DNA from 2 places in the Streptomyces sp. OZ13 genome. Region 2 is predicted to be linked to the other one. Evidence: riboswitches for the same ligand, from Rfam matches in the RefSeq annotation. Region 2 holds a riboswitch; the other holds the start of a gene.
The links. A riboswitch is a leader RNA that binds a small molecule or an ion and turns the genes downstream of it on or off. The one in region 2 is predicted to bind cobalamin.

Region 1 (4,993 bases), on a different contig from region 2:
AAGGCCCGCCGGAAGCCGTCGCTCTCCAGCGACCCGTGCCAGTGCGTGCCCCACACGGCGCCCACCCGGCAGCCGTCGAGGAAGGCGTCGCCGCCGAGGACCTCCGCGACGCCGTGATGGATCTCGTATCCCTCGACGCGTGTGCCGAGCGCCTCGCCGACGGGCCGGGCGAGGGTCTTCTCCGGTGCGAACCGCACCCGTACGGGCAGCAGCCCGAGCCCGTCGACCGCGCCGGCCCTCGACTCGACGTCGTCCTGGATGTGTTCGCCCAGCGCCTGGAAGCCGCCGCAGATGCCGAGCACCGGCCTGCCCTCTGCCGCGCGCCGGACCAGGGCGTCCGCGAGGCCGCGCTCACGCAGCCACGCCAGTGCCTTCACCGTGCCGCGCGTGCCGGGGACCACGACCAGGTCGGCGTCCACGAGCTCCTCCGCCCGGTCCACGAACCGGACCACGACGCCCGGTTCCGCCGCCAGCGCGTCCACGTCCGTGAAGTTCGACATCAGCGGGACGGCGCACACCGCCACCCGCAGCACGTCCTCACCGACGGGCGCGGCCACCACCGACTCCCGCACGGCGCCGCGCAGGGACACTCGCAGCCCGTCCTCCTCGTCGATACCGAGCCCGTGCGCGTACGGCAGCACCCCGAACGTCCGCCGCCCGGTCAGCCCGAGCAGCATCTCGAGCCCCGGCTCCAGCAGCGACACGTCACCGCGGAACTTGTTGACCAGGTAGCCCGCCACAAGGGCCTGGTCCTCGGGGCTCAGCAGCGCCGTCGTACCGAAGAACTGGGCGAAGACGCCGCCCCTGTCGATGTCCCCGACCACGAGCACCGGCAGCCTGGCGGCCCGTGCGATGCCCATGTTGACGATGTCCGTGCGGCGCAGGTTGATCTCGGCCGGACTGCCCGCCCCCTCGCAGATCACGGCGTCATACGTGCCCCGCAACTCCTCCAGGCACGCCATCACCGGCTCGAACAGCTCCCGCTGCCGGCCGCCGTGGTACCCCTTGGCGCTCAGCTCGCCGACCGGCCGGCCCATCAGCACCACCTGGCTGGAACGGTCGCTGCCCGGCTTGAGGAGGACGGGATTCATCAGCGCGGTCGGCTCCACCCGCGCGGCCTGCGCCTGCATGGCCTGCGCCCGCCCGATCTCCGCGCCCTCGCGCGTCACGAACGAATTCAGGGACATGTTCTGCCCCTTGAACGGCGCGACCTTCACGCCCTGGCGCACCAGCCACCGGCAGATCCCGGCGGTCACGACACTCTTGCCCGCGTCCGAGGTGGTCCCGGCGACGAGCAGCCCCCCACCGGTCATGCCGGCCTCCTTCCGCCGCGGCCATGCCGCAGCACCCGCCCCGCCGCGCAGACGGCGAGGGTCAGCAGGCCGACCCGGCGCGAGAGCCGCACCGCCCGTCCGATGTCACCGAACTCCACCGCGCGCCCGGCCTTGTTGAGCACCGGCCGGTGCTCGACCCGCCCGCCGTACGAGAGGGAACCGCCCAGCCGCACGCCCAGGGCACCCGCGAAAGACGCCTCCACAGGGCCCGCGTTGGGGCTGGGGTGCTTGGCCGCGTCCGCGCGCCAGGCCCGTACGGCTCCACGCCGGTCCGGGCCGCAGAAGGCCGCCAGGACCGCGGTCAGCCGGGCGCCGGGCCACCCGGCGACGTCGTCCAGGCGGGCCGACGCCCAGCCGTACCGCAGGTAGCGGGGGGACTTGTGGCCGACCATCGCGTCCAGGGTGTTCACCGCCCGGAAGCCGACCAGCCCGGGCACGCCGGCCAGCGCCCCCCACACCAGGGCCCCGACGACCGCGTCGGAGGTGTTCTCCGCGACGGACTCGACGACGGCGCGGGCGATCTGCTGCTCGTCCAGGGCCTGCGGGTCGCGTCCGCAGAGGTGGGGCAGCCGCTTGCGGGCCACCTCGACGTCACCTGCGGCCAGCGCGTCGCCGATGGCCGTGGCCTCCCGCCCCAGGGTCGTACCGCCGACGACCGCCCAGGTGGCGGCGGCGGTCAGGGCGACGGACGCGGCGGGGGAGCGGCGTACGGCGCGGGAGGCCAGCACGGCGGCCGCGACGGCGCCACCGGCGCACACAGCGGTGTGCAGGGCGCCCCGGCCGCGGTGGTCGCGCCAGAGGACACGCTCGACGGCGCTCGCGGCCCGTCCGAACGCGGCGACCGGATGCCCGCGGCGGGGATCGCCGAGGAGCAGGTCGCCGGCGAGGCCGGCGGCGGCGCCGTACACGAAGACTCGGTCGGCACGCATGGGATCAGCGATCCCAGGGGTGGTGTCCGACGGACAGGGCTGTACCGCGTCCGGGCATGCGAAAAGTCCTCACTCAGGGTCCGCGCCCTGGTTCGACGTGACCGGCGGTGAGAGTTCCTGGCTCCCCGGGACCGTTCATCCCGGGTGACAGTGGCGGGACCGCGCCGGATTCGCACCGGACTTCCTCTTCTGCCGCCGTTGTTGGCCCCGGCAGTCCACCACGCCCGCGAACGCCCGTCAACCCACCCTTGACCTGCGGCGGGACAGTGTGCCGAGCCCCACACGGGCGGACACACGACCGCCGGGCCGCGAACACCCGGGGGTGCTCGCGGCCCGGCCGTCGAAGGGCGGTGCGGTCGTCAGACGACGATGAGGTAGATCCCGTAGGACACGGCCGCCGCGCAGAGCGCGAAACAGGCGTACGCGCCGGTGCGGGCCAGTGCGCCGGAGCCTCCGGCCCGGGTGGCCGCCTCCTGCTTGGTGAGGCCCACGATGCCCAGGGTGAAGAGTCCCACCAGCGCGACGGTGGCGACGAGGCTCACGCCGAAAACGGAGCCGAGAGCAGTCCAGTCGATCTTCATTCCGTTACTTCCTTACACCGTGGCCGGGCGGGGCGACTCGGTCTCGGGTTCGGCCGGGGCCGCGATGGTGGCCTTCAGGTCACCGGCGGGCGGCGGGGTGACGGCCGCGATGGCGGTCGTGACGACGCCCGCGGGCTCCTCCTCCACGTCGTTGACGTTGGTGTGGTCGACGACCTGACGGCGCGAGATGAACCAGATCGCGACGCAGGAGGCGACGAGGAAGACGGCGACGGCCGCGACACCCCAGTCACCCTGCTTGGTGACGTACTCGGAAGCCGCCGCGACGAGACCGGCGGCCGGCAGGGTCAGACCCCAGGCCACGAACATCCGGGTGGCGGTGGACCAGCGGACCACACCGCCCTTGCGGCCGAGCCCGGCACCCATGACGGCACCGGAGCACGAGTGCGTCGTCGACAGGGAGAAGCCGAGGTTGGAGGAGGCGAGGATCACGCTGGCCGCGCTGGTCTGGGCGGCGAAGCCCTGCTGCGGCTGGAGGTCGGTGAGGCCCTTGCCCATGGTGCGGATGATGCGCCAGCCGCCGAGGTAGGTGCCGAGCGCGATCGCCACACCGGCGGAGACGATGACCCACATCGGAGGGTTGGAACCGGGGGCGACCACGTTGCCGGCCACGAGGGCCAGCGTGATGATGCCCATCGTCTTCTGGGCGTCGTTGGTGCCGTGCGCCAGGGAGACCAGGCCCGCGGAGGCGATCTGCCCGGCTCGGTAGCCCTTCGCCGTGGCCTTCGGGTCCGTGTTCTTGCCGATCTTGTACGTCAGCCGGGCCGCCAGCATCGCGGCGAGGCCGGCGACGAGCGGCGCGGCGACGGCCGGGATCAGGACCTTGGTGACGACGACGCCGCCGTTGACGCCGCCGAAGCCGACCGAGGCGACCGTGGCGCCGATCAGGCCGCCCATGAGGGCGTGCGACGAGCTGGACGGCAGGCCCACCAGCCAGGTGAGCAGGTTCCACAGGATGGCGCCGACGAGCGCCGCGAAGATGACTTCAGGTGTGATGCCTGATTCGTCGACCAGTCCACTGGAGATCGTCTTGGCGACCTCCACGGAGAGAAAAGCACCGACGAGGTTCAGAACGGCGGACATGGCCACCGCGGTTTTGGGCTTCAGAGCGCCGGTCGAGATGGTCGTCGCCATCGCGTTGGCGGTGTCGTGGAAACCGTTCGTGAAATCGAACACGAGAGCTGTCACGATCACAATCGCGAGCAGCAGCGTGATGTGTTCCATTTACCCAGGCAATCGTTTGACGTCATTGACGCGAGGACCGTAAGCAACCTGGATGAACGGAAGGTGAACTGGGTCGGGCGCTGCGGTGTCCCCAAGTGATGCCGGCCGATTCCGCTTGTCCGTTTTCGGACCCCGCGGCGCTCCCCGCAGCCACTCGAACACCCTCCGTGTCCCCGTGCCCGCCGGCCTCGCCTGAAAGGATCGCGGGCATGACTGATGAGGCGCGGCAGAGCGCGGTCGAACGCGCATGGCGGGAGCTCGTGGACACCGCCCGCAGAACGGCGGCAGAAGGCCTCGTGGTGGGCACCTCCGGCAACGTCTCCGTACGGGTGGGCGAACTGATCCTCGTCACCCCGAGCGGAGTCCCCTACGACCGGCTCACCCCGCGGGACACCGTCGCCGTCGACCTCGACGGCAGACAGGTCATCGGCGACCTGCGGCCCACCAGCGAGCTGCCGCTGCATCTCGCGGTCCACCGCCACACCGACGCGGCCGCCGTCGTGCACACGCACGCCGTGCACGCCACAGCGGTCTCCACGCTCGTCCCCGAGCTCCCGCCCGTCCACTACATGACCGCCGCCCTCGGCGGACCGGTCCGCGTCGCGGGCTACGCCCTGTACGGCACGGAGGAATTGGCCCGGAACATGCTCCAAGCCCTGCGCGACCGCTCGGCCTGCCTCCTCCAGAACCACGGGACCGTCACCTACGGCGCCACCCTGTCCGAGGCGTACGACCGCACGGCACAGCTCGAGTGGATGTGCCGCCTATGGCTGACGGCCTCCTCCGTCCCCGGCCGCACCCCGACGCTGCTCTCCGAGTCCCAGCTCGCGGAGGTCTCCCACCACCTCCACGACTACGGCCAGCGCCCCGCCTAGCCACCGCGCCTCGCCGGTCGGGCCGACTTCGT
Region 2 (4,993 bases):
AAGAACGACCTGGCGCAGATTCCGCACCTGCTGGACGACTTCGACTTCGCGGTCAACGAGGAGTGCGCACAGTACGGCGAATGCGCGCTGCTCGAACCTTTCATCGCGGCGGGCAAGGCCGTCTTCCACGTGGAGTACGCGGAGCGCACGGCCGATTTCTGCCCGGCGGCCCGGGGGCTGCGGCTGTCGTCGATGCTCAAGAAGCCGGAACTGGGCACCTGGCGCGAGCCCTGCTGACCGGGCGGATCCGGCGCACAGGACCGGACGCGGCCCGGTGCCGTCGCCCGGCCCGGCGTCCCCGGTCGCGGTGGCCGCCGGCAGTTCGGCCGTGCCACCGCACGGCGGCGGAGCGCGCGGCACACTCGGAATGTTGCCTGACGTGACCTTCGCAGCGGCAAGGTCGATACTGCCCCTGCAGGGCTCCCTCCGATACGCAGACGCCCAGCGCAGGCAACCACCACCCCTGCCGAGCTTCCCAGGAGATACCCATGAGGATGCTGATCAACGTTCCCGAGACCGTGGTCGCGGACGCCCTCCGCGGGATGGCGGCGGCCCACCCCGATCTGGCCGTGGACGTGGACAACCGGGTCATCGTGCGGCGTGACGCGCCCGTCTCGGGGAAGGTGGCGCTCGTCTCCGGCGGCGGCTCGGGGCACGAGCCGCTGCACGGCGGTTTCGTCGGGCACGGGATGCTCGACGGCGCCTGCCCCGGGGAAGTGTTCACCAGCCCGGTGCCAGACCAGATGGCGCGGGCCGCCGCCGCCGTCGACAGCGGCGAGGGCGTGCTGTTCATCGTGAAGAACTACACCGGTGACGTGCTGAACTTCGACATGGCGGCCGAGCTCGCCGAGGACGAGGGGGTGCGGCTGGGGAAGGTTCTCGTCAACGACGACGTCGCGGTGACCGACAGCCTGTACACCGCCGGACGGCGCGGCACCGGGGCGACCCTGTTCGTGGAGAAGATCGCCGGGGCCGCCGCGGAGGAGCGGGCACCGCTGGAGCGCGTCGAGGCGATCGGCCGGCAGGTGAACGACTCCTCCCGCACCTTCGGCGTGGCGCTCAGCGCGTGCAGCACGCCGTCGAAGGGCGGCCCCACCTTCGATCTTCCCCCCGGCGAACTGGAGTTGGGCATCGGCATCCATGGCGAGCCGGGGCGGGAGCGGCGCCCGATGATGACGTCGCGGGAGATCGCCGACTTCGCCGTCGACGCCGTGCTGGAGGACCTGCGGCCCTCCGGCCCGGTGATCGCCCTGGTCAACGGGATGGGCGCGACGCCGCTGCTGGAACTGTACGGGTTCAACGCCGAGGTCCAGCGCGTGCTGGCGGAGCGGGACGTGGCGGTGGCCCGTACCCTCGTCGGCAACTATGTGACCTCTCTCGACATGGCCGGCGCTTCGGTGACGCTCTGCCAGGTGGACGAGGAGCTGCTCAGGCTGTGGGACGCGCCGGTGCAGACTCCGGCGCTGCGATGGGGACGCTGAGAGCGCTGGAGCCTCGAGATCACACCGTTCGAACCGACCGATCCCAGGGAGTGCTTGTGCTCGACGCCGAATTCTTCCGCCGTTGGCTGGCCGCGGTCGCCGTCTCGGTGGACCGGGAGGCGGACCGACTGACCGAGCTGGACTCGGCGATCGGCGACGCGGACCACGGCAGCAACCTCAAACGGGGGTTCACGGCCGTCGCAGCGGTGCTGGAGAAGGAGCCCCCGGCGACGCCGGGCGCCGTGCTGATGCTCGCCGGACGGCAGCTGGTGTCGACGGTCGGCGGGGCGTCGGGCCCGCTGTACGGGACGCTGCTGCGGCGCACCGGCAAAGCGCTGGGGGACGACGCCGCGGTGACACCTGGGCAGCTCGCCGAAGCACTGCGGGCCGGCGTCGCCGCGGTGGCCCAGCTCGGCGGGGCGAAGGCCGGTGACAAGACGATGCTGGACGCCCTCGAACCGGCGGTGGCGGCGCTCGGCGACAGCACGGAGTCGTTCGCGGCGGCCCGCGAGGCGGCGGAGCAGGGGGCGTCGGACACCGTGCCGTTGCAGGCCCGCAAGGGCAGGGCGAGCTATCTCGGTGAACGGAGCATCGGCCACCAGGACCCGGGCGCCACGTCGTCGGCGCTGCTGCTGGCGGCGCTCGCCGAGACGGCGGACCCGGCGGAGGGGGCGGCCGGATGAGCGACGGCAAGCAGGTCGGCATCGTGCTGGTCTCGCACAGCAGGGAGGTCGCCACCGCGGTCGCCGAACTGGCAAAAGGGCTCGCGGGCGGCGGCGGTACGGCCCCGGTCGCCGCGGCGGGCGGCACGCCCGACGGTGGCCTCGGCACCAGCTCCGAACTGATCACGGCCGCGGCGGAGCAGGTCGACGGCGGCGCGGGCGTCGCCGTCCTCGTCGACCTGGGCAGCGCCGTCCTGACGGTCAAGGCGCTGCTCGCCGAAGGTGACGAACTTCCCGCCGGTACCCGCCTGGTGGACGCCCCGTTCGTGGAGGGCGCGGTCGCGGCGGTGGTGACGGCCTCCGCCGGCGCCGGCCTGGACGCGGTGGAGGCCGCGGCGTCGGAGGCGTACGGCTACCGCAAGCAGTGACGGACGGGCGGCGCGGCGGCGGATGTGGCGAACGGCTCACCCCGCCGCCCGCCGGTGCGCCCGTGCGCGGCTTGTGATGTCGCTGGTCGGCGCATTACTGTCACGGGGCCTTGGTGTTCGGGAAACCGGTGCGGTACCGGTGCGGCCCTCGCCACTGTGATCGGGAAGTCCGGCTCCACCCCCTCACGGGGAGCCACTGGGACACCGCGTGTACGCGCGGTGCCCGGGAAGGCGGAGTCCGGGCGGCATGACCCGTCAGCCAGGAGACCGGCCAGGGTGCGTTGTCCATCCACGAGGTGCTGGAGAGGGTCTCCCACATCATGCATATAGCCGAGGGGTATCTGCCCCCGCTGCACGCGGTCGCCTGGGGCGCCGCGTCCGCCCCGTTCGTCGTCCACGGCGTACGCGCCCTGAACCGCGAGGTCAAGTCCCATCCGGAGTCGACGTTGCTGCTCGGCGCGTCCGGGGCGTTCACGTTCGTCCTTTCGGCGCTGAAGATCCCGTCGGTGACGGGTAGCTGCTCGCACCCGACCGGCACGGGCCTCGGGGCCATTCTGTTCCGACCGCCGATCATGGCGGTGCTCGGCACCATCACCCTGCTGTTCCAGGCCCTGTTGCTGGCCCACGGCGGGCTCACCACGCTGGGCGCCAACGTCTTCTCCATGGCGGTCGTCGGGCCGTGGGCGGGGTACGGGGTGTACCGGCTGCTGCGCCGCTTCGACGTGCCGCTGATGGTGAGCGTGTTCTTGGGCGCGTTCGTCGCCGACCTGTCCACGTACTGCGTCACCAGTGTGCAGTTGGCGCTGGCCTTCCCCGACCCGGGCAGTGGCATCCCCGGCGCTCTGGCGAAGTTCGGCGGCATCTTCGCCGTCACGCAGCTTCCGCTGGCGGTGAGCGAGGGACTGCTCACCGTGCTGGTGATGCGGCTGCTCAGCCGGTCCAGCAAGGGTGAACTGACCAGGCTCGGTGTGCTGGTCACGGGTGCGAAGAAGGAGGCGTCGGCCCGATGAGCCGTAACGCGAGGATCAACACCCTGCTGCTGCTGGCCGTCGCGGCGCTGGCCGTGCTGCCGCTCGTCCTGGGGCTCGGAGACCACAAGGAGGAGCCGTTCACCGGGGCCGACGGCGAGGCGGAGGCGGCGATCACGGAACTCGAGCCGGACTACGAGCCGTGGTTCACCCCGCTGTACGAACCGCCGTCCGGCGAGATCGAGTCGGCGCTGTTCTCCCTCCAGGCGGCGCTCGGCGCGGGCGTCCTGGCGTACTACTTCGGGCTGCGCAAGGGCCGTCGGCAGGGCGAGGAGCGGGCGGCGGCCGAGCGGGCCGCCAGCAGGACGCCGGACGGCGCGGCAACCGCCCCCTCCGTCCCCGGGTCGCGGAGCGAGGGCCCGGACACCACGACGACGGCGCCCTAGCGGATGCTGCCGATCGACGCGGCGGCGCACAGCAGTCGCTGGCGCCGCCGCCACCCCTGTGAAAAAGCCGTCCTCGGTCTCGGTCTGACCGTCACGGCCGTCTGTCTGCCGCCCTGGCCGGGTGCCGTCCTCGTCGCCGCCGCGACGGTTGTGATCCTGCTCGGACCGGCCGGTGTGGCACCGCGCCAGCTGTGGCGGGCGTTCCGCGTCCCGCTCGGGTTCTGTGTCACCGGAGCCGTACCGCTGTTGTTCGCGGTGGGCGGTCCGGACGGCATGGTGGCCTTCGCGCCCGGCGGGCCCGGGGACGCGGCGCGGCTGCTGCTGCGCACCTCCGCCGCGTCGCTGGGTGTGCTGCTGTTCGCGTTCACGACACCCGTGTCGGACGTGCTCCCGCGGCTGGTGCGCGCCGGCGTGCCGCCGGCCGTGGTGGACGTGGCGCTCGTGATGTACCGGATCAGCTTCCTGCTGCTGGACGCCGTCTCCCACATCCGCCAGGCGCAGGCCGCCCGTCTCGGCCATGCCAGCAGGGCGGCCGCCTGGCGGTCGCTGGCCGGCCTCGGCGCGACCGCCTTCGTGCGCGCCTTCGACCGGGCAGGCAGGCTGCAGGCCGGGCTCGCGGGCCGCGGATACGACGGCACGCTGCGGGTGCTGGTACCGCGGGCGGCGGTCTCGCGACCGTTCCTCGCCATGGTCGCCGCGCTGCTGTCCGGGATCGTCGCCCTCACTCTCGTGCTCGAAAGGTGTCTGCCGTGAACCACTCCCCCGCGGGACCGGCCGTCGTGGAGCTCGTCGACGCGGGTTACGCGTACGAGGACGGGCCCGCCGTGCTCAGCGGCGTCGATCTCGGTCTCCCGGAGGGCCGTTCCACGGCGCTGCTGGGTCGCAACGGCAGCGGCAAGACGACCCTGCTGCGGCTGCTGAGCGGCGGGTTGCGGCCCGCGACGGGCCGACTGCGCCTGCACGGCGAGCCGGTGACCTACGACCGGGCCGGTCTGACCCGGCTCCGTA

Region 1: linked by a shared signal. The riboswitch ahead of ACTMTU_RS33550 (cobalamin biosynthesis protein) and the one ahead of ACTMTU_RS18080 (energy-coupling factor ABC transporter permease) in region 2 are both predicted to bind cobalamin.

What each region holds. Positions count from the first base shown of each region.
Region 1 covers NZ_JBQHCZ010000023.1:38,185-43,177, forward strand. The annotation lists gene ACTMTU_RS33545 (cobyric acid synthase) at 1-1,313, opposite strand, end outside; gene ACTMTU_RS33550 (cobalamin biosynthesis protein) at 1,310-2,263, opposite strand; cobalamin riboswitch at 2,353-2,498, opposite strand; gene ACTMTU_RS33555 (hypothetical protein) at 2,623-2,844, opposite strand; gene ACTMTU_RS33560 (anion permease) at 2,857-4,086, opposite strand; gene ACTMTU_RS33565 (class II aldolase/adducin family protein) at 4,296-4,961, shown strand.
Region 2 covers NZ_JBQHCZ010000007.1:31,781-36,773, forward strand. The annotation lists gene ACTMTU_RS18060 (endo alpha-1,4 polygalactosaminidase) at 1-237, shown strand, start outside; gene dhaK (dihydroxyacetone kinase subunit DhaK) at 489-1,481, shown strand; gene dhaL (dihydroxyacetone kinase subunit DhaL) at 1,538-2,164, shown strand; gene ACTMTU_RS18075 (PTS-dependent dihydroxyacetone kinase phosphotransferase subunit DhaM) at 2,161-2,571, shown strand; cobalamin riboswitch at 2,666-2,861, shown strand; gene ACTMTU_RS18080 (energy-coupling factor ABC transporter permease) at 2,892-3,581, shown strand; gene ACTMTU_RS18085 (energy-coupling factor ABC transporter substrate-binding protein) at 3,578-3,985, shown strand; gene cbiQ (cobalt ECF transporter T component CbiQ) at 3,989-4,738, shown strand; gene ACTMTU_RS18095 (energy-coupling factor ABC transporter ATP-binding protein) at 4,735-4,993, shown strand, end outside.